Regions from separate parts of the Gryllotalpicola koreensis genome, predicted to be linked through region 2. Evidence: predicted binding sites of a transcription regulator. Region 2 holds the regulator's gene; each other region holds the start of a gene.

Region 1 (7,366 bases), on a different contig from region 2:
GCCCCGGTCGGCTTCCCACTGTGGCTCGAGTGGCAGCACTTCTTGAACGCGTTCTTCATGCTGCTGATCATCAGGACGGGCATCCAGATCAGGGGCGAGCGGAAGCCGCCCGCGAGCTGGTCGCCGCGCTGGAATCCGCAGCGCCGCGTCAGCATCACGGTGTGGCTGCACCAGTCGCTCGACCTGCTGTGGGTGGCGAACGGCGTCATCTTCATCGTCGCGCTGTTCTCGACAGGGCAGTGGATGCGCATCGTGCCGACGAGCTGGTCCGTGTTCCCCAACGCGTTCACCGCGGCGATCAAGTACGCCTCACTGAGCTGGCCGACCGAGGACGGCTGGGCGAACTACAACAGCCTGCAGCAGCTGAGCTACTTCGCGGTCGTCTTCCTGATCGCGCCGCTCGCCATGATCACCGGTGTGCGCATGTCGGGGCTGTGGAACAAGAAGTGGGAGCGGGCGAGCCGCCTGTACCCGCTGCCGCTCGCGCGGGCGATCCACTTCCCGACCATGATCGTGTTCTGCGCGTTCATCGTGGTCCACGTCGTGCTCGTGCTGGCGACCGGCGCGCTGCGGAACCTCAACCACATGTACGGGCACAGCGACGTCGTGAGCTGGACCGGATTCTGGCTGTTCGTGGCGGCGCTCGTCGTGATGGCGGGCGGCTGGGTGGCGGCGCGTCCGTTGGTCACGGCGCCCATCGCGTCGCTGTTCGGGAAGGTGGGGCGGTAGGGGCCTGCTGCCTCGGCCGAGACGCGCCGAAATGGGCTTCTGATCGGCTATTCCCCCGCTTTCGCGCGTCTCGGTGCCATGGTCTATCTGCCATGGGGCTACCGTTGCGCGTGGCTCAGCCGCGCAGGGCCGCGACCGCGACCGTGAACATCTCGGTCTTGATCGCGGCGAGGGTGGCGGCGTCTTTACCGGCGAGGGATGCCGCCCGCGCGACGGCGCTGTTCAGCAGCTCTTCCGGGGCGGCGACCGCGTCGACGAGACCTGCGGCTGCGGCATCCGGCCCGCCATATCTTCTGCCCGTCGTCATGGCCTCGACGGCCGTCGCGGGCGTCGTCTTGGCCTGGATCAGGCGGGCCATGCCCGGCGCGAAGGACAGGTGCAGGTCGATCTCGGGGAAGCAGAGGAAACCCTTCTCGGCATTCATGATGCGGAAGTCGTGGGCGAGGGCGAGCATGGCGCCCGCGCCGAAGGCGTGGCCGTTGATCGCGGCGACGGTCGGCACACCAAGGGTGAGCAGCTTGGCGAGCAGGCGCTGGACGGTTGCGAGATAGCTGTCGCGCTGCTCACCGCCTGCGGCGAGTTCGTCGACGTTGAGCCCGTTGGAGTAGAACTTCGCGGTGCCGACCGTGACGAGTGCGGTGGGAGTGACGGATGCCTGAGCCGTGACGTCGTCAAGCGCGTGATCGACCGCGTCGAGCCAGTCGCGGGTGAAGCGGTTCTCGTTGTCGTTGAAGCGGAGCAGCGAGACGTCGCCGACGCGCTCAAGGGTCACGGGCATGTGCTGGCCTTTCTCGCCGTCCTCGTTGACGTGCTGTCACCACGCTACGGCGCGAGCGTCGGTGGGTTGTGCGAAACTCGGAGTGACAAGCGGGTTGTGGATATCTGTTCGTATTTCAGGCTTCTAATTTTGGCTCTTCGCGACTAAACTACGGGCATGACCTGCATCGGTTCCACTGCAGCCGCAGCCCTCACTGGGCTCGCGGCGCTGCTGCCCGTGGAACCGAGTGCCCTGAGCGACCAGCAGGTCGTCGATTTCCTCGGGCGGGTGAGCGAGGTGAAGCGGCAGGTCGAGGCTCTCGAGCTCGCAGGGGCCGCCGAGCTGAACCGGCGCTCCGACCCGACGCCGGGTGGCGACTCGCTCGCGAAACGGCTCGGGCACAGGACGACGGCACAGGCGGTCGAGGCGATGACCGGCTCGTCGGGGAAGACGGCACGCAAGCTCGTCGCCGACCTCGAAGACCTGGCCAAGCTGCCCGCCGTCGAGGCCGCCGTGCTCGACGGGCGCATCGGGCGCGAGGGCGCCCAGGCGATCGCCGGCGAGCTGAAGAAGGCCGAGGGTGCGTCGGCGGGCGAGGTCGCGGGCGTCGAGGCGAAGCTGGTCGAGCTCGCCGTGACCGCTCCGGCCGATCGGGTGCGCGAAGAGGCGCAGAAGCTCGCGGCCGAGCTCTCGCCCGAGACGATCGAGCGCCGCGCGCAGGAGGCGTTCGAGAAGCGCTACTTCTGGATCGGGAAGGAACAGGACGGGCTCGCGCCGGTGTCGGGGAAGCTCCCGGTGGAGTACGCCGCCAAGGTGCGCATGGTCCTCGATGGTTTCGCGAGCCCGAAGCGGAAGGTCGCCTTCACGGAAACCGCTGTGGGCACAGACGCGGGTGCGGGCACAGACGTGCCGGCCGACTCGCGGACGATCGGTCAGAAGTACGCCGACGGCTTGGCCGAGGTGTTCGGCGCGCAGGCGCGCATCGCCGACACGCTCGAGGTCGGCGGTGACCACCCGACGGTGTGGATCTCGACGACCGAGGCCGAACTCGCGGCGGGGAAGGGCCTCGCGTTCATCAGCGGCGCCGCCGAGCCGACCAGCGTGCAAGTCGCGCGCAAGGCGGTCTGCACGGGCGGATTGCAGGAGGTCGTGCTGACCGAGACCGGGGCGTTCCTCCGACTCGGGCGCAGCAAGCGGGCGTTCAGCCGCCGCCAGAGGCGGGCCATGGCGGTACGCGACGGCGGCGCGTGCATCATTCCGGGGTGCCATGTGCCGGGGTATCGCGCCGAGGCGCACCATGTGCTCAGCTGGTTCGAGGGCGGTGCCACCGATGTGGACAACGGCGTGTTGCTGTGCCCTTTCCACCACGACGAGGTCGAGAAGGGGCCCTGGCAGGTGCGCATGGTCGACGGCAGACCGTGGGTGCGCTGGTCCTACGGCGGCCGCACGACCGAGTGGCAGCCCGTCAACCCGAACGCGCCCGTCCCGCTCAGTTCGTGAAGTCACCCGCGGGGGAGAAGTCTGCCCCGCGGAGCGACCACCTGACCAGTGCGGGGCATGGAGGCCATGCAAGACGTCGCGCGAGGAAAGATGCCGGAGCGATGCGAGACGTACGACTTGCGCGCGGCCGGTGGGCAGAGGACTCTGTGGTCATGCTGAGCACGCCGCCGCGGTCACCGCGGCTGACGCTGGCCTGGGGCGGCGCGGGAATCGTGGTCGCGACGCTCCTGCCGCTCGCCTGGCAGGCGATCCACGTGTTTCCTCCGGCGGGCCGGGCGTGGCTGAACTACGCGTGGCAGCCGATCGGGACAACCGCCTCGTCCGCGGTGCTCGTCGCCGCCTTCGCCGTGCTCGCCGTGGGCATCGGAAAGGAATCGGGGATCGCCGGGGACTTGCTCGCCGGGAAGATCGCCCTGATCATGTTCCCTTCCGCGGTCCTCGCCGGCGATCTTCTGAACCTCGCGCCCCTGAGCCCCATGACCTATCTGCCCGCCAGCGCCTATGACGGCACCGGGCAACCTGACCAACACCTGCTGAACATCGTGGTCTGGGGGCTCGAAGGGGTCGTCTACCTCGGCCACGTCGCGCTGGTCGTGGCATCCGTCTTCGTCATCCACGCCGGCGTGCTGCGCGGTGCCGCGCGCTGGGGGCTCGCCGCGCTCGCGCTGGCGAACGTCCTCGCGGACCTCTTGTGGCAGGGACTGTTGGGAACCGGGCCCGAGATCATTCCGATCCTGAGCTGGGGGTCGGTCGCCCTCCCCATGATCCAGCTCGCCGTCGGGGTGCTCATCGTGCTGCAGGCGCGCGTCGCCACCGTCTCGCCGCGCCTCGGCGTCGTCACCCCGTAGGCGCGAAGCGATAGCCCATGCCGGCCTCGGTGAGCAGGTAGCGCGGCGCCGACGGGTCAGGCTCGAGCTTCTTGCGCAGCTGAGAGAGGTACAACCGCAGATAGCCGGTGTCCGCCGTGTGGTTCGGGCCCCAGATCTCGGTCAGGATCGTCTCGCGCGTCACCAGGCGATCCGGGTTGCGCACGAGCAGCTCGAGCAGCTGCCATTCGGTCGGGGTCAGGCGAACGGATGCCTCAGCGCCCGGCTCGCCCCGCACGACCCGGCGCGCCGCGAGGTCGACCATCACGTCGCCGAAGCGCACGACCGGGGCGGCGTCATCGCCCGGCGCCCGGCGCCGGCCGAGTGCGCGGATGCGGGCGAGCAGCTCGTCCGTCTGGAACGGCTTCGTGACGTAGTCATCGGCGCCGAGGTCGAGGGCCTCGACCTTGTCCGAGGAATCCGACCGGCCCGACACCACCAGGATCGGCACCGCCGACCAGCCACGGATGGCCTCGATCACGGCGAGGCCGTCGAGCTGAGGCATCCCCAGATCCAGAACGACCACGTCGGGGTGGTCGTTCACGACGCGGTCGAGCGCCTCTTTGCCGTTCCGTGCGAGCACGACGTCGTAGCCGTGCGCGGCGAGGATGATGCGCAGGGCGCCCAGGATCTGCCGATCGTCATCGGCGACCACGATTCTCATGCGGACTCCTCGTGTGCGGCCGTGACGCAGGGCAGTTCGACGACCATCGTGAGGCCGCCGCCCGGGGTGTCCTCAGCGTCGAGCGTGCCGCCCATGCCCTCGACGAAACCGCGTGAGAGGGCGAGGCCCAGCCCGATGCCAGTCGAGTTGTCGGTGTCGCCCTCGCGCTGGAAGGGCTGGAAGATCGCGTCCTTGCGGTCGTCGGGAACGCCGGGGCCGGTGTCGACGACGCGCAGCTGCACGCGGTCGTCGAAGGTGCTCACGCCGAGCAGCGGCGGCGCGGCCGAGAAGCGCAAGGCGTTGGCGAGCAGGTTCACGAGCACCCGCTGCAGCAGCACCGGGTCGGCGCGCACCGGCGGCACCGGCTCGCGGAGGTCGAGCACGACATCGCCCGGCGCGATGCCGAGCTCCTCGAGGGCCGACGGCAGCACGTCGTCGACATCGACGTCGGCGAGGTTCACCGCCAGCACGCCCGCCTGCACGCGGCTCACATCGAGCAGGTTGGTGACGAGCGTGTTGAGGTTCTCGAGTCCGGTCTGGGCCGTCTCGAGCAGCTCGTCGCGATCGCCCTGCGACAGCTTCAGCTGCGGTGAGCGCAGGCTCGTGACCGCCGCGGTCGCCGCGGCGAGCGGGCGGCGCAGGTCGTGGCCGAGCGCGGCGAGCAGGGCGGTGCGCACCCGGTCGGTCTCGGCGAGCGGCGCGAGCTGCTCGGCCGTGTCGGCGAGGTCGCGGTGCTCGAGCGCGGCGTCGAGCTGGGACACGATCGCGGCGAGAATGCGCCGGTCGCTGCTCTCGAGCTCCGCGCCGTAGAGCTCGAGGACCGCGCGGTCGCCGATCGGCTCGCGGTACGACGCCGCAGTTCCCCGGCCAACCTGTTCCCGCGGGGTAGGGGTGACGGCGCTCACCTCGAAGAGCACCTCGCCGTCCGGCGCGACCAAGCGCGCGACATCCAGCCCGAACGCCTCGCGAGCGCGCACGACGAGCGCCTCGACCGCGTCGTCACCCCTGATCACGCTTCCTGCCACGGTGGCCAGGACCTCTGATTCCGCCGCCGAGCGCCGCGCCGCCCGGGTGCGCCGCGCCGCCTGGTCGACCAGGAAGCTCACGAGCACGGCGATCACGACGTAGAGCAGCAGCGCCGCGAGATGCAGCGGCCGGGCGATCGTGATCGTGTAGTACGGCTCGACGAAGACGTAGTCGAGCGTGAGGCCCGACAGCACCGCCGCGAACACGGCGGGCCAGATGCTGCCGATGAGGGCCGCGACCACCACGATCAGCTGGAAGGCGAGCACCTCGGCCGTCAGCGCGTCAGCCGAGCGGAACGACCACAGGAAGAGCGTCAGCAGCGGCCCCGCGAGCAGGGCGAAGACGAACCCCAAAACCAGGCGACGCGTCGAGAGCGCCCCGCGCGCCCGCGGCAGCACAAGCTGGTGAGTGCCCGCGGCCTGGTGCGTGACGATGTGCACGTCGATGTCACCGGATTCCCGGATGACCGTCTGCCCGACGCCCTGCCCCGTGAGCAGGGCGAGCAGGCGCCCGCGCCGCGAGACGCCGATGACGAGCTGAGTGGCGTTGGATGCCCGTGCGAAGTCCACCAACGCGGCGGGCACGTCGTCGCCGACGACCTGGTGGAACGACCCGCCGAGCTTCTCGACGAGGGCGCGCTGCGCGGCGAGCGCGCCGGGATGCGCCTCGCGCAGGCCCTCCTGCCCCGTGACGTGCGCGGCGATCAGCTCACCGCCGGCCCCGCGCGCGGCGATGCGGGCGCCCCGCCTGATCAGCGTCTCGCCCTCCGGCCCGCCGGTGAGCGCGACGACGACCCGCTCGCGCGCCTCCCACTTCGAGTCGATGCCGTGCTCGGCACGGTAGGCCTGCAGCGAGCTGTCGACCTCGTCGGCGAGCCAGAGCAGGGCGAGCTCGCGCAGCGCGGTGAGGTTGCCGAGGCGGAAGTAGTTCGAGAGCGCCGCGTCGATGCGCGCCGCCGGGTAGACCAGGCCCTCCGAAAGGCGGTCGCGCAGCGCCTGGGGTGCCAGGTCGACGACCTCGATCTGGTCGGCGGCGCGCAGCACGGCATCCGGGATCGTCTCGCGCTGCACGATGCCCGTGATCTGCAGGGCGACGTCGTTCAGCGACTCGATGTGCTGGATGTTCACCGTCGTGAACACCGTGGTGCCGGCATCCAGCAGCTCCTGCACGTCCTGCCAGCGCTTCTCGTGCTCGAGGCCGGGCGCGTTGGTATGCGCCAGCTCGTCGACGAGGGCGATCTCGGGATGCCGGGCGAGCACGGCCGGCAGATCCATGTCGTCGAGCTCGACGCCACGGTGGCTGACGGCCCGGCGCGGCACCACCTCGAGCCCCTCGAGCATCGCGGCCGTCGCCGCGCGGTCGTGCGTCTCGACGACTGCGACGACGACGTCCTTGCCCTCCGCCTGGAGGCGGCGGCCCTCTTCGAGCATGGCGTAGGTCTTGCCGACCCCCGGCGCAGCGCCGAGCAGCACGCGCAACCTGCCTCTGCCCATCCTGTGCCCTCCTGCGCGCCGGTCCCCGCCCGGCGCGCCCGCCGAATCGCCGTACACGCCGCCGATTCGGCTGGCCGCTCCTACTTGTTTCCGCTTGGGTCCATCTTGGACAGGTCGAGGTTCAGCTGCACGACATTCACGTACGGGTCGCCGAGATAGCCCAGATCACGGCCGTGCGTGTTCTGCTCGACGAGGCGGCGAACGGATGCCTCGCTGAGGCCGCGCGTCTCGGCGACCTTCTTGATCTGAAGATCGGCGTAGGCGACCGAGACGTCGGGGTCGAGGCCCGAGCCGGAAGCCGTGACCGCGTCTGCCGGGATCTGCGAGGCGG
Region 2 (7,366 bases):
CCCACCTCGAGTCGCGGCAGCCAGGTCTGCAGCATGCTGTGCAACTCGTTCTTCCCGACGCGAATGGGCGGGTTCGACCAGATGGTCATGAACGCGACCTCGGCCGGAACATCCTCGGGCCGCACAGCGTTCACATTGGTGAGTCCGAGGTCGGCCGCGTTGCGCGCGACGAGTTCGAGTGCCCGCTCATTGACGTCGACGGCCCACACCGTCGCGTGCGGCGAACCGAGCGCGAGCGACAGGGCGATCGGCCCCCAACCGCAGCCCAGATCGAGCAGGTGGCCGCCGGGCGGCGGCTCCGGGGTATTGGCCAGCAGCACGGCCGTGCCGGTGTCGACGTGGTCGGGGCTGAACACCCCGGCGCCGGTCGTGACCGTGAGATCGCGATCGGCGAGGCGCACGTCGATCGGCCGCAGCTTCGGGTCGCTTCCCGGTGACGCGCTGAAGTAGTGGTCACCGGAAGACATGTCAGAAACGTACAGCACCGACGGAAGTAGAGTTAGTCCTCAATAATGACCGCAGATCACACCACCTCCAGCGAGACCGGCACCCGCGCAGACGACGACGTCGTCGCCCGCGTCCTCGCGAACGCGGACTCGCATGCGGCCGGCTACGCCCTGTTCGGGCAGCGCGCGCAGGCATTGCAGACGACGGATGCCGCAGGCTTCGGCGACACCGACGGCGAGCAGCTCGACCGTGACGACCGTGCAGCGCTGCGTCGCGTCGGCGGGCTCTCCACCGAGCTCGAGGACGTCACCGAGGTCGAGTACCGGCAGCTGCGGCTCGAGAACGTCATCCTCATCGGGGTGTACTCGGGCGGCTCGCTCGAGGACGCCGAGAACTCGCTGCGCGAGCTCGCGGCGCTCGCCGAGACCGCGGGCGCCGTGGTGCTCGACGGCTTGCTGCAGCGCCGCCCGCACCCCGATCCGAGCACCTACTTCGGCCGAGGAAAGGCGGAGGAGCTCGCGGCCGTCGTCGCGCATCTCGGCGCCGACACCGTGATCGCCGACACCGAGCTGGCGCCCAGCCAGCGACGTGCCCTCGAAGACGTCGTCAAGGTCAAGGTCATCGACCGCACTGCGGTCATCCTCGACATCTTCAGCCAGCACGCGAAGAGCCGCGAGGGCAAAGCCCAGGTCGAGCTCGCGCAACTCGAGTATCTGCTTCCCCGCCTGCGCGGCTGGGGCGAGTCCATGAGCCGCCAGGCCGGCGGCCAGGTGGGCGGTGCGGGCAACGGCATGGGAAGCCGTGGGCCCGGTGAGACGAAGATCGAGCTCGACCGCCGCCGCATCCACTCCCGCATGGCGAAGCTGCGCAGGCAGATCAAGGAGATGAAGCCGGCACGCGAGGCGAAACGTGCCAACCGACGCCGCAACGAGGTGCCGTCTGTCGCCATCGCCGGCTACACCAACGCCGGCAAGTCGAGCATGCTGAACCGCATCACGCGGGCCGGCGTGCTCGTCGAGAACGCGCTCTTCGCGACGCTCGACTCCACGGTGCGCCGCTCGCAGACCGTCGACGGGCGCCCGTACACGCTCGCCGACACGGTCGGCTTCGTGCGCAACCTCCCGCACCAGCTCGTCGAGGCCTTCCGCTCGACGCTCGAGGAGGTGCAGGACGCCGAGGTGATCGTCCACGTCGTCGACGCCTCGCATCCCGATCCCGCCAGCCAACTTCAGACGGTGCGCGACGTGATCGGCGAGGTCGGCGCCCGCGACATCCCCGAGCTCGTCGTCTTCAACAAGTCGGATCTGATCGACGACGACACCCGTCTCGTGCTGCGCGGCCTCGTGCCGGGGGCGGTGTTCGCCAGTGCGCGCACTGGTGAGGGCATCGACGAGGTGCTCGCGCGCATCGCCCATCTGATCCCGGACCGCTCGGTGCCGATCGAGTTGCTCGTGCCGTACGAGCACGGCGAGGTCATCGCGGCGCTGCATGCGCGCGGGCGGGTCACGTCGCAGGAGTACACGGAAGAGGGCACGCGCGTCTCGGCGCTCATCGACCCCAGCCGCGTGGCGCAGTTCGAGCCGTACCGACTCGAGGCGGTCGACCGGGCGTGAGGCACGTCCCGTTCTCCTTCGAGCTGCACCCCGCCCGCTCGCCGCTGATCGCGCAGCAGCTGCCCGGTCGCATCGCGCGGCTCGCGGCCGCGGGGCCGGAGTTCATGTCGGTGACCTACGGTGCCGGCGGGTCGTCGCAGGGCGCCTCGCTCGACGTGCTGAGGCTTCTGATCGACCACCACCCCGAGGTGCGCACCATGGCGCACCTCACGTGCGTGGGCTCGACCGTGCAAGGCACGCACGAGACCGTGCGGACCTTTCTGGATGCCGGAGTGCACAGCTTCCTCGCCGTGCGCGGTGACCTCCCGGCGGGGTTCAGCGAAGGCGCCTTCCCCGGTGATCTTCGCTCGGGGGCCGAGCTCGTCCAGCTGATCCACGCTGTGCAGCACGAGCGCACTCCGTGGCGCGAGGTGCCTTTACCCGGCACGCGCGGCATCACCCTTGATCGAGACGGCCGCGAGCGGATCGTCATCGCCGTGGCCGCGTTCGCGAACGGGCATCCCTCGTCGCGGTCCGTCGAGCAGGACATCGACACCTTGCTCGCGAAGCAGGCGGCCGGTGCCAATCTCGCGATCACGCAGCTGTTCTTCCACGCCGACGACTACTTCCGCCTGCTCGATAGGGCGCGCGCCGCAGGGGTCGAGTTCCCGATTCTGCCCGGGATCATGCCCGTGACGACGCTGCCGGCTCTCGCACGCAGCCTTGAGCTGTCCGGCGAGCCGATGCCCTCTGACCTCGCCGCTGCGCTCGATGCGGAGACGACTTCCGAGGGCCAGCGCGAGGTCGGCATCGACTACGCGGCGCGGCTGGCGGAGCGGCTGGTCGAGGGCGGCGCTCCGGGCATCCATCTCTACACCCGCAACCTGCACGAGACACCGCTGGCGGTGCTCGCGCGCGCGGCGTTCATCGACGCGACGCGCTACAGCGAGCTCGTGGCGCCGGACTTCGCTGCGGCGCCGCTTCCCTGAGTCTCGAGAGCCTCTGAGTGCGCTCAGACGGCGCGCAGCACCGCCACGACCTTGCCGAGCACGACCGCCTCGTCCCCGAGGATCGGCTCGAAGGCGGAGTTCCGCGGCAGCAGCCAGGTGTGGCCGTCACGCTGCCGGAACACCTTGACGGTTGCCTCGCCTTCGAGCATCGCGGCGACGATGTCGCCGTTGATCGCGTCTTGCTGCTGTCGAACGACCACCCAGTCGCCATCGCAGATCGCTGCGTCGATCATCGACTCGCCCGCGACCTTGAGCATGAAGAGGTCGCCGTTGCCGACGAGCCGGCGGGGGAGCGGGAAGACCTCTTCCACCTGCTGTTCCGCCGTGATGGGCACGCCGGCCGCGATGCGGCCGACGAGCGGCACGAGCATGGCGTCACCGACGGGCGCCTTCGCCTCGAAGTCATCGGTCTGCTCGGTCGGCGAGGGCGGGTCGATTAGGATCTCGAGCGCGCGCGGCCGGTTTGGGTCGCGGCGCAGGTAGCCGGAGAGCTCGAGCTGGTTGAGCTGGTGGGTCACGCTCGACAGCGAGGCGAGGCCCACGGCGTCGCCGATCTCGCGCATGCTCGGCGGATAGCCTCGCGCGGCCAGCGACTTCTTGATCACGTCGAGGATGGCGAGCTGCTTGTCGCTGAGGTTCTTGCGGCGTCGGGTGCGCCGCTTGGGTGCGGTGCCGGTGTCCTTGCTGACGGCGTCTGTGGTCACGTGAATCCCCAATGTCAGTGGTCCCTGGTTGCATTTCGACCAGTGAGCCACACATTAGCGTCAAACGCCCTCTGTGTAGGGGATTTGTTCGAGCGAGTCGCCGAAACCGGTGGATAACTTCGCTAATGAGCCGGGGCTTGCGCTCACATCGAATCGAAGATAGGTTCGGAAATGTCGAATACGTCGAACATGCGTTCCGAATCAGGTGACGAAGGTAGAGGTACTGAGATGACCAGCATCACAGTTCACATGTCTGCAGGGCCCGTGCGCCGCACGGCTGCGGCCCCCGCCGCGCGCTCGCACCTGCGCCTCACCCGGCGCGGCAGGCTGGTGCTTGTGGCCGCTGCGGCCGCGCCGCTCGTCGCGGCCGCCGTCTGGTTCGGCGTGAGCTCCGGCTCGGCGGCAGCCGGCGGAGTCTCCGCCGGCGCGCCGGCGAGCATCGAGCATGTGACGGTGCGCCCCGGCGAGTCGCTCTGGCAGATCGCCGAGACGGTGGCGCCCCACGACGACCCTCGCGAGGTCATCGATGCGATCGTCGACATGAACGGCTTGCAGAGCTCGGTCGTCACGCCGGGGGAGTCGCTCGCGATCCCTCCGCAGTACGCGAAGTAACCGCCAAGGTGCTCCCTCGTACCGCGCCTACGATGGTGAGGTGACGTCTCTTTCCGATCTGCCGATCCGTGACGACCTGCGTGGGCGCGAGCCCTACGGGGCGCCGCAGAAGCATGTGCGGGTCGAGCTGAACGTCAACGAGAACACGCACCCCATCCCCGACGAGGTGCAGGCCGATGTGCTCGCCCGGCTCGCGAACGCGGTCGCCGGTGCCAATCGCTATCCCGATCGTGAGTTCGTCGAACTGCGCGACGCGCTCGCCGCTTACCTCGGTCACGGCTTGAACCGCGACAATCTCTGGGCCGCCAATGGCTCCAACGAGATCCTGCAGCAGCTCCTGCAGGCATTCGGGGGTCCTGGGCGCACGGTGCTCGGCTTCGCACCCACCTACTCGATGTACCCGCTGCTGGCATCCGGTACGGGAACCGAATGGATCGCGGGCGACCGTGACGTCGACTTCGAGCTATCCGCCGTGCGCGCCGTCGAATGGGTGCGACGCACACAGCCCGACGTCGTGATCCTGTGCTCTCCGAACAACCCGACCGGGACACCGCTGGGCCTGGATGTCGTCGAGGCCGTCTACGACGCGGCGCCCGGCATCGTGATCGTCGACGAAGCATACGCTGAGTTCTTCCCCGCGGGCGAGCCGAGCGCCATCACGCTGCTGCCGGGGCGAGAGCGCCTCGTGGTGTCGCGCACCATGAGCAAGGCCTTCGCCTACGCCGGCGTGCGACTCGGCTATCTCGCCGCGGACCCGGCGATCGCCGACGCCCTGCGCCTCGTCCGGCTGCCGTACCACCTGTCCGCCCTCACCCAGGCCGCCGCGCTCGGCGCGCTGGCGCACGCGCCCGAGATGCTGGCGATGGTCGACGAGATCAAGGTGCAGCGCGACCGGATCGTCGCCGGGCTCGGCGAGCTTGGCTTCCACCCGTACCGCACGTGGAGCAACTTCGTGCTGTTCGACAATGTCGCGAACCCGCGAGAGGTGTTCGACGAGCTGCTCGCAGAGGGCATCATCATCCGCGAGATGGGCATCCCGAACAGCCTGCGCGTCTCGGCGGGAACCGCGTCGGAGACGGGCGAGTTCCTCGACGCGATGGCCCGCTACGTCGCCCGGCACGGGGCAGGCGCCATCGTCTCCGCCGAGCACGCCCCGGTAGGCTGAGGGCCATGACCGCAGGCCCCCGCACCGCAGCCATCACGCGCGAGACCAGCGAGTCGCGCATCGAGCTGAACCTCGATCTCGACGGCTCGGGCAGCGCCGACATCCAGACCTCTGTCCCGTTCTACGACCACCTCCTGACTGCGTTCGCGAAGCACTCGCTGACAGACCTCACCGTGCGGGCGAGCGGCGATACCGACATCGACGTCCACCACACCGTCGAGGACACGGGCATCGTGCTCGGCCAGGCGATCCGCCAGGCGCTCGGTGACAAGAGCGGCATCGGCCGCTTCGGCGACGCCGTCGTGCCCCTCGATGACGCGCTCGTGCAGGCCGTCGTCGACGTCTCGGGGCGTCCGTACTTGGTGCACTCCGGCGAGCCGGCCGGTTTCGAGCTGCACCTCATCGGCGGCCACTTCACGGGGTCGATGGTCCGCCACGTCTTCGAGGCCATCGCCTTCAACGCCGCGCTCACGGTGCACGTGCGCGTGCTCGACGGCCGCGACCCGCACCACATCGCGGAAGCCGAGTTCAAGGCGTTCGCGCGCGCATTCCGGCAGGCCAAGGCGCTTGATCCCGCGGTCAGCGGCATCCCCTCGACCAAGGGCGCGCTGTGAACGATCGCGCTCGGCCCACCGTCGCGCTGCTCGACTACGGCAGCGGCAACGTGCACTCGGCTGCGAAGGCGCTTGAGGCGGCGGGCGCCGACGTCACGATCACCCGCGACCGCCAGGCGGTGATGGATGCCGACGGGCTGCTTGTGCCCGGAGTCGGCGCGTTCCGCGCGGTGGTCGATCAGCTCAAGGCGGTGCGCGGTGACGAGCTCATCGAGCGGCGACTCGCCGGCGGGCGGCCGGTCCTCGGCATCTGCGTCGGCATGCAGGTGCTGTTCGAACGCGGTGACGAGCGCGGCACCGAGACCCAGGGACTGGGGGAGTGGCCCGGCGACGTCACCGAGCTCGACGCTCCCGTGCTGCCGCACATCGGCTGGAACACGGTCGATGCGCCTGCGGACTCCCTGCTGTTCCGTGGCATCGAAGGCGAGCGCTTCTACTTCGTGCACTCCTACGCCGCGCAGAGCTGGACGCTCGAGACCCACGCGCCGTTCCCGTCTTCTCGTGTGACCTGGGCCGAGCATGGCACGCGATTCGTCGCGGCCGTCGAGAACGGCCCGCTCAGCGCCACGCAGTTCCACCCCGAGAAGTCTGGGCAGGCTGGCATCCGTCTGCTCACCAACTGGGTCGACTCGCTGCGCGCATGAGCGTGCCCGGCACCCGCACCATCAGAAAGCAAGAGATGACCGAACCCACCGCGCCCCAGCTCGTGCTCCTGCCCGCCGTCGACGTCGCGGGCGGACAGGCCGTCCGTCTCACCCAGGGCGAGGCGGGGAGCGAGACGAGCTACGGCAGTCCGATCGACGCGGCGCTCGATTGGGCACGGCAGGGCGCGGAGTGGATCCACCTCGTCGACCTCGACGCGGCGTTCGGGCGCGGCGAGAACCGCTCCGTCATGCGCGACGTGCTCCGCGAGGTGCAGGGCGTCAAGATCGAGCTCTCGGGCGGCATCCGCGACGACGCGTCGCTCGAGCACGCCCTCGAGCTCGGCGCCACGCGGGTGAACCTGGGCACCGCCGCCCTCGAGAACCCCGAGTGGGCCGACGCGGTGATCGGCAGATACGGCGACGCGATCGCGGTCGGCCTCGACGTGCGCGGCACGACCCTCGCCGCCCGCGGTTGGACCCGCGAGGGGGGCGAGCTGTGGGAGGTCCTCGCGCGTCTCGAAGCGGCGGGCTGCCGGCGCTACGTCGTCACCGACGTCACGAAGGACGGCACGCTGCGC
Region 3 (7,366 bases), on a different contig from region 2:
GGGCCACGGCAAAACCCGGCAGACTGGCCCCATGCCCGCCAACCCCCTTGGATACGCACTGCGCAACCGCCGCGCAGGCCATCACAGGCTCGTCTGGGAGCGCCGCGAGCTGAGCGCCCCAGAGGGTTTCGCCCTGACGAGCCCCGACTTCGCGAACGGCGGCGCGATTCCCGAGCGGTTCCGCGGCAAGCTGTTCGCCCCCCACCCCGTCGCCCGCGCTCGCCTGGACGGAGCCGCCCGCCGAAGCCGTCGAACTGGTGCTGATCGTGCAGGACCCCGACGTGCTGATGGGGAAGCCCGCCACCCACGCGCTCTCTGTCGGCATCAACCCCGCCCTCGGCGCTCTTCCCGAAGGCGCGCTCGCGAACCCGAGCCCCGTGAGCGGCATCGTGCACGGCAAGGGCGCCTTCGGGAAGCTCGGCTGGATGGGGCCGCTGCCGCCGCGCTCGCACGGCCCGCACGCCTATGTGTTCCAGCTGTTCGCCGTCGACCGGCCGATGTCGCTCGCGCGGGGTTTCGCCCTCGAGGACGCGCTGCATGCCATGCGGGGGCACGTCATCGCGCGCGCCCGGCTCGACGGGGTCTACGAGAGCGTGTAGACGCCGACTCAGAACAGCGTCGGCTCGGGGGCGAGCGTTGCGGCATCCATCTCTTCGAAGAAAACCAGGGGCGTGCGCCGCTCGCCGTCCGCATCGATGCGCGTCGCCCGGCCGCGCGGCACAACGCCCGCACGACGGTCGCCGGTCGCCGACGACTCGATGCCGCCGGTGACCAGGTCTTCGCGGCCGCGGGTGAGGCCGTGCTTCGCGATCAGCGGCTTGATGCGGCGGGCGAGCCACTGCCGGTACTCCTTCGGGGCATACGTCCGCCCCTGATAGAGTTCGGCGTACTTCGCGATCAGCTCGGGGTGCTCGCGCTCAAGCCAGAAGGTGAACCACTCCTTGACGCCGGGCTTGAGGTGCAGCGCGGTGTAGAGCACGCTCGTCGCGCCGGATGCCTTCACCTGGCTCAGCGCGAAATCGAGGTGCTCGGTCGTGTCGGTGAGGAACGGCAGGATCGGCATCATGAAAACGCTGCAGTCGAGCCCCGCGTTGCGCACCGCGGTGACGGTCGCGAGGCGCTCCTTCGCCCGCGGCGTCCCCGGCTCGACCGACTGCTGCAGCTCGTCGTCGTAGATCGCGATCGACATCGCGAGATCGACCGGCACCTGCCTCGACGCCTCCGCGAGCAGCGGCAGATCGCGCCGCAGCAGCGTGCCCTTGGTCAGGATCGAGAACGGGGTCCTCGCCTCGGCGAGCGCCCTGATGATCTCGGGCATGAGCTTGTAGCGGCCCTCCGCGCGCTGATACGGGTCGGTATTGGTGCCGAGGGCGACCGGATGCCTGTTCTCCTGCCACTTCGGCCGCGCGAGCTCGCGCCGCAGCACCTCGGCCACGTTCACTTTGACGATGATCTGGGAGTCGAAGTCGCGACCCACGTTGAGTTCGAGGTACTTATGCGTGGGCCGAGCGAAGCAGTATGAGCATGCATGGCTGCAGCCCCTGTAGGGGTTGATCGTCCAGGCGTAGGGCATCACCTTCGAGCCGCCCGGCACCTGGTTCAGCGCCGACTTCGCGAGGATCTCGTGGAAGACGATCCCATCGAATTCCGGGGTGCGCACGGTACGCACCAGATTGTTCAGTTTCGCGAGCCCGGGCAGCGCGTCATCGGACTCGACCCCGAGCTCTTGGTTCTCCCACCGCATTCACCTATTAGAACACCGATTCGAGTTTTAATCCGTCGATTTTCGAATGTGTGTATACGCCGGGGAGGGTCTCGATACGCCCGGCTCAGCCGGGCTACTCGACCAGCGCGAGCGCGCCTACCGCTGCAGGCCGAGCACCTTCGCGGTGCGCGCCATGGTGGCGCGGGCGAGCTCGGGATCAGCATCCAGCGACTGCCCGAGCGTCGGGATGAGGGCCTTCAGCTGTGCCTGCCACTCCCCCTCGTACTCGCTCGGGAAACACGTCTTCAGCACGTCGAGCATGATCGACACCGCGGTCGAGGCGCCGGGCGAGGCGCCGAGCAGGCCGACGATGGTGCCGTCCTCGTGGGCGATCACCTCGGTGCCGAACTGCAGCACGCCGCCCTTCTTCGGGTCCTTCTTGATCACCTGGGCGCGTTGCCCGGCGGTGATCAGCTCCCAGTCGTCGGGTTTGGCCGTCGGCATGAACTTCTTCAGCTCGGCGAACTTGCCCTTCTTCGTCAGCAGCAGCTGGCTGATCAGGTACTTGAGCAGCACGAGGTTGTCGAGCGCGACGCGCAGGTACGGCCCGATGTTGGACGGGCGGATACCCGCAGGTAGGTCGAGCACGCTGCCGAACTTGAGGAACTTGGGGTCGGCGCCCGCGTAGGGCCCGAAGAGCAGCGACGCCTCGCCGTCAACGACGCGCTTGTCGAGGTGGGGCACGCTCATGGGCGGCGCCCCGGCCTCGGCCTGCGAGTACACCTTCACCGCGTGCTGGCCGACCACCTCGGGGTTCGAGGTCTTGTAGAACTGGCCGGAGATCGGGAACGTGCCGTAGCCCTTCGCCTCCGGAATCCCGGATGCCTGCAGCACCTTGAGCGCCCAGCCGCCTGCGCCGACGAACACGAACTTCGCGTCGATCGTCTCGGTCTGCTGCCGCACCAGCTGGCGCACCTTGAGGCGCCAGGTGCCGTCCTTGCGCTTCTTCAGCCCGCGCACCTCGGAGTTCAGCCGCAGCTCGGCGCCGTCGGCGATGAGCTTCTCGGTGAGCCGCTTGGTGAGCGTGCCGAAGTTCACATCGGTGCCCGCGATCGAGCGCGTCGCCGCGAACTGCTCCCACTTGTTCCGGCCGCGCATCAGCAGCGGAGCCCACTTCATGACCTCGGCGCGGTCCTCGCTGTACTCGAGCTCCTCGAACAGCACGTGCTTGGTGAGCGTCTCGTGCCGCATCCGCAGATACTCGATGTCGCTCGGCTTGCGCACGAAGGTCATGTGCGGCGCGGGATTGATGAAATCGGATGCCTGCCCCAGCACCCCCTCTTCCACGAGCGTCGCCCAGAACTGGCGGCTCTGCTGGAACTGCTCGTTGATCTGCAGGGCCTTGGTCGGGTCGTCCGGGTGGGGCATGTAGTTGAGCTCGCACAGCGCGCTGTGGCCGGTGCCCGCGTTGTTCCACGGGTTCGAGCTCTCCTCGGCGAGGCCGCCGAGGCGCTCCAGGATCACGATCGACCAGTCGGGCCTCACCCTCTTCAGGAAGGTTCCGAGGGTGGCGGACATGATGCCGCCACCGATCAAGACCACATCAACGGGGGCTTTGTCGCTCACCCCGCCATCCTATCTGTCTCGAGATCGAGAGACTTTGAGAGCCCTGGCGCGGGGCACCGCCCGCGCGGCACGGGGCGTGGTCGCACATGGCCCGCAGCGCGGTCGCGTATGGTCCCCCTTCACGAGAGAAGCGGGCCTTTTGCGACCATTCGGCGGATCGCGCGCGCAGCAAGCCCGCTATGCGGGCTGCTGTGCTCGCTGCGCGAGCAACTCCGCGATCTGCACCGCGTTCAAGGCAGCGCCCTTGCGCAGGTTGTCATTCGAGACGAAGAACGCGAGGCCGCGGCCCTCGGGGGCGCCCTCGTCGGCACGGATGCGCCCGACGAACGACGGGTCCTGACCGGCGGCCTGCAGCGGCGTCGGAATCTCCGAGAGGGTCACGCCCGGGGCATCCGTCAGCAACTCCGTCGCGCGCTCGGGCGAAAGCGGCGAAGCGAACTCGGCGTTCACCGACAGCGAGTGCCCCGTGAACACCGGCACGCGCACGCACGTGCCCGACACGAGCAGGCCGGGCAGCTCGAGGATCTTGCGGCTCTCGTTGCGCAGCTTCTTCTCTTCGTCGGTCTCGTTCAGCCCGTCGTCGACGAGGTTGCCCGCGAACGGGATCACGTCGAACGCGATCGGCCGCTTGTAGATCTGCGCCTCGGGCAGCTCGACGGCCCCGCCGTCATGCACGAGGTCGAGCAGGTGATCGGATGCCACGGCCGCGCGCGCCTGGTTCGCCAGCTCCTGTGCGCCCTTGAGTCCGGAGCCCGACACCGCCTGGTAGGTCGAGACGATGAGGCGGGTGAGGCCGGCCTCGCGGTCGAGCACCTTGAGCACGGGCATGATCGCCATGGTCGTGCAGTTCGGGTTCGCGATGATGCCCTTCACGGCCTCGTCGATGGCGTGCGGATTCACCTCGGAGACGACGAGGGGCACCTCAGGGTCCATGCGCCAGGCGCTCGAGTTGTCGATGACGAGCGCCCCCGCCGCGGCGAAACGCGGGGCGGCGGCGCGCGAGCCGGTGGCCCCGGCCGAGAACAGCGCGATGTCGATGCCCGACGGGTCGGCGGTCTCGACGTCTTCGACGACGATCTGCTCGCCCTGGAACTCGATCGTGGTGCCGGCCGAGCGGGCGGTCGCGAAGAAGCGGATGCTCGCGATCGGGAACTCGCGCTCGGCGAGCAGCTTGCGCATCACCGAGCCGACCTGGCCGGTCGCGCCTACGACGGCGACGTGGAATCCGTTGGTGCTCATGTGCTTCTCGATTCGATTCTTGCGTTTTGCGCCTGCCGCCGACAATTGTGCTCGGGCCGCCGAGCGCAGTTGTCGGGCAGAGGCGCAGAAGTTGGCTAGCGGCCGGTGCCCGCGTACACGACCGCGGTGTCGGAGCCGTCGAGACCGAAGGCGGTGTGCACCACGCGCGCGGCTTCGGCGAGCACGTCGGCGCGGGTGACGACGGAGATGCGGATCTCGGAGGTCGAGATCATGCCGATGTTGATGCCGGCCTCGGCGAGGCAGCGGAACAGGTGGGCGGAGACGCCGGTGTTGGTGCGCATTCCGGCGCCGACGAGCGCCAGCTTGCCGATCTGGTCGTCGTACTGCAGCGACTGGAATCCGATCAGGTCCTGGTCGGCGCGCAGCGCCTGCAGCACCTTCTGCCCGTCGGCCTTCGGCAGCGTGAACGAGATGTCAGTGAGCCCGGTCGCGGCGGCCGAGACGTTCTGCACGATCATGTCGACGTTCGCGCTCTGCTTCGCGACCGTGTCGAAGATCGCCGCGGCCTTGCCGAGGACATCGGGCACGCCGACGACCGTGATCTTGGCCTCGCTCAGGTCGGTGGCGACTCCGGAGATGATGGGCTCTTCCACTTTTCCGTTCTCCTGCATCTCGCGCCGGAAGCGCTCGGCGGTCTCTTCGGCGGTCTCGTTGACGACCAGGGTGCCCTCGCTGTTGTTGAACGAGGATCGCACGTGCAACGTCACTCCGTGCCGTCTGGCGTACTCGACGGCGCGGATGTGCAGCACCTTCGCCCCGGCGGCGGCGAGCTCGAGCATCTCCTCGCTCGAGATCGTGTCGATCTTCTTCGCGAGCGGCACGATGCGCGGGTCCGAGGTGAAGATGCCGTCGACGTCGGTGTAGATCTCGCAGACGTTCGCGCCGAGGGCCGCCGCGAGCGCCACCGCCGTGGTGTCGCTGCCGCCGCGGCCGAGTGTCGTCGTGTCGCCGGTCTCGGTGTTGAAGCCCTGGAAGCCGGCGACGATCGCGATCGCGCCGTCGTCGAGCGCCTCGCGGATGCGGCTCGGCGTGACGTCCACGATGCGCGCCGCGCCGAATCGGTTGTCGGTGATCATGCCGGCCTGGTAGCCGGTGAAGCTGCGGGCGTCGTAGCCCATCGTGCCGATCGCCATCGCGAGCAGCGACATCGAGATGCGCTCGCCGCTCGTGAGCAGGATGTCGAGCTCGCGCGGCTCGGGCATCGGCGTCACCTGATGCGCCAGATCGATGAGCTCGTCGGTTGTGTCGCCCATCGCGCTCACCGCGACCACGACCTCGTTGCCCGCCTTGCGCGTCTCGACGATGCGCTTGGCGACGCGCTTGATGCTCTCGGCATCGGCGACGGAGCTGCCGCCGAACTTCTGCACGATCAGCGCCACGGGCTCTCCTGGGTCTATGTGGGCTCGGGTGGTTTTGGGGGTTCTGCCTATTCTACGTTGGGTTTCGGCCAGGTTTCGCCGGGCGGTGCGGGGTTACCGTGGCGTTATGAGCACAGCGCGGGTCGTGGTTCTCGGTTCGGGTGTCGCTGGAGCGTCGACGGCGTTCGCGCTGGCCCGGCGCGGTGCAGCGGTGACCGTTGTCGACGCGGGGCTGACAGGACGGGCGACGGATGCCGGCGCGGGCATCATCCAGCCCTGGACGGTCTCCCGCGAGGGCGAGTTCTACCGCCTCTATGCGGACGGCGCCGCGTTCTACCCGGAGCTCGTCTCGGCGCTGGCTTCCCACGGGGCGCCCGATATCGGCTACCGGCGTACGGGATCGCTCGTGCTTTCGGCCGAGGATTCCGAGCTCGACGAGGTTGAGGCGCGGCTCGCCTCGCGTTCCGCTGATGCGCCGGAGATGGGATCGATCGAGCGTCTCGACCAGGGCGGGGCGCGCACCCGCTTTCCGCTGCTCGACCCGACGCACTCCGCGATCTGGATCCCCGGCGGCGGCCGTGTCGACGGACGGCTGCTGCGAGCCGGGCTGCTCGCGGCGGTGGCCGGGCGCGGCGGGGTGCTGCGCGAGGGCGCCGGCGTGCTGCAGGCGGCTGGGTCAGGCATCCGCGTCGCCGTCGATGACGAGGTGCTCGAGACCGACGCCGTCGTCGTGGCCTGCGGCGCGTGGACGAATGCGGTGCTCGAGCCGCTCGACTTCTCAGTGCCGGTGGAGCCGCAGAAGGGGCAGATCATCCATCTGCGCGTCGACGCCGACACGTCGTCGTGGCCCGTCGTGCACCGCACGGGCTCGTCGCACTACCTGCTCGCGTTCGACGGCGGACGCATCGTGGCCGGCGCGACCCGCGAGTTCGGCAGCGGCTTCGACACGCGCGTGACCGCCGCCGGCGTTCAGGAGGTGCTGCGCGAGGCCCTCGTCGTCGCGCCGGGGCTCGCGCACGCCGAGGTGCTCGAGACGCGGGTCGGGCTGCGGCCGCTGCCGCTGTCGCACGACCAGCTGCCCACCGTGTCGCGGGTCGCCACCGGCGGTTCGGTGCCCGTGTGGGTGAATGCCGGCTTCGGGGCCGCAGGACTCACGATGGGGCCGATCGTCGGCGACCGACTGGCGGAGGCGATTCTCGGGGCGTTGTGACGCGACCGTGATGACGGATGCCTGGCGCAGGCGTCGCCGTCGCGGGATGCTCTCGCTATGGGGTGGACGCATCGGCCTGATTCCGCATCGTCCAGCTTGCCGCGTTTTGCACGAATTGCGATCCCGATCGTCGTGATCTTCGCCGGCGTCTTCATCGCGACTTCCGTGGTGCGGTCGATCTCGGCCACGGGCGGCAACGACCCCGCC

The links. The regulator LexA, encoded in region 2, represses DNA repair genes until DNA is damaged. The targets are predictions, from matches to a motif close to TCGAACANNTGTTCGA.
Region 1: the regulator LexA is predicted to act here: its motif matches at 1,604-1,619, upstream of ABD708_RS01885 (HNH endonuclease signature motif containing protein).
Region 3: the regulator LexA is predicted to act here: its motif matches at 1,753-1,768, upstream of ABD708_RS09635 (Rv2578c family radical SAM protein).

The regions. Positions count from the first base shown of each region.
Region 1 is NZ_BAABBW010000001.1:389,187-396,552, forward strand. Features, by position in the region: gene ABD708_RS01875 (cytochrome b/b6 domain-containing protein) at 1-729, shown strand, start outside; gene ABD708_RS01880 (enoyl-CoA hydratase/isomerase family protein) at 845-1,507, opposite strand; gene ABD708_RS01885 (HNH endonuclease signature motif containing protein) at 1,664-2,986, shown strand; gene ABD708_RS01890 (hypothetical protein) at 3,139-3,834, shown strand; gene ABD708_RS01895 (response regulator) at 3,824-4,516, opposite strand; gene ABD708_RS01900 (DUF4118 domain-containing protein) at 4,513-7,035, opposite strand; gene kdpC (potassium-transporting ATPase subunit KdpC) at 7,116-7,366, opposite strand, start outside.
Region 2 is NZ_BAABBW010000006.1:199,947-207,312, forward strand. Features, by position in the region: gene ABD708_RS18135 (class I SAM-dependent methyltransferase) at 1-467, opposite strand, end outside; gene hflX (GTPase HflX) at 513-2,060, shown strand; gene ABD708_RS18145 (methylenetetrahydrofolate reductase) at 2,057-3,028, shown strand; gene lexA (transcriptional repressor LexA) at 3,052-3,753, opposite strand; gene ABD708_RS18155 (LysM peptidoglycan-binding domain-containing protein) at 4,003-4,365, shown strand; gene ABD708_RS18160 (histidinol-phosphate transaminase) at 4,406-5,530, shown strand; gene hisB (imidazoleglycerol-phosphate dehydratase HisB) at 5,536-6,144, shown strand; gene hisH (imidazole glycerol phosphate synthase subunit HisH) at 6,141-6,788, shown strand; gene priA (bifunctional 1-(5-phosphoribosyl)-5-((5-phosphoribosylamino)methylideneamino)imidazole-4-carboxamide isomerase/phosphoribosylanthranilate isomerase PriA) at 6,824-7,366, shown strand, end outside.
Region 3 is NZ_BAABBW010000003.1:225,985-233,350, reverse strand. Features, by position in the region: partial or broken gene ABD708_RS09640 (YbhB/YbcL family Raf kinase inhibitor-like protein) at 195-599, shown strand; gene ABD708_RS09635 (Rv2578c family radical SAM protein) at 608-1,744, opposite strand; gene mqo (malate dehydrogenase (quinone)) at 1,862-3,331, opposite strand; gene ABD708_RS09625 (aspartate-semialdehyde dehydrogenase) at 3,509-4,570, opposite strand; gene ABD708_RS09620 (aspartate kinase) at 4,666-5,970, opposite strand; gene ABD708_RS09615 (NAD(P)/FAD-dependent oxidoreductase) at 6,077-7,159, shown strand; gene ABD708_RS09610 (hypothetical protein) at 7,292-7,366, shown strand, end outside.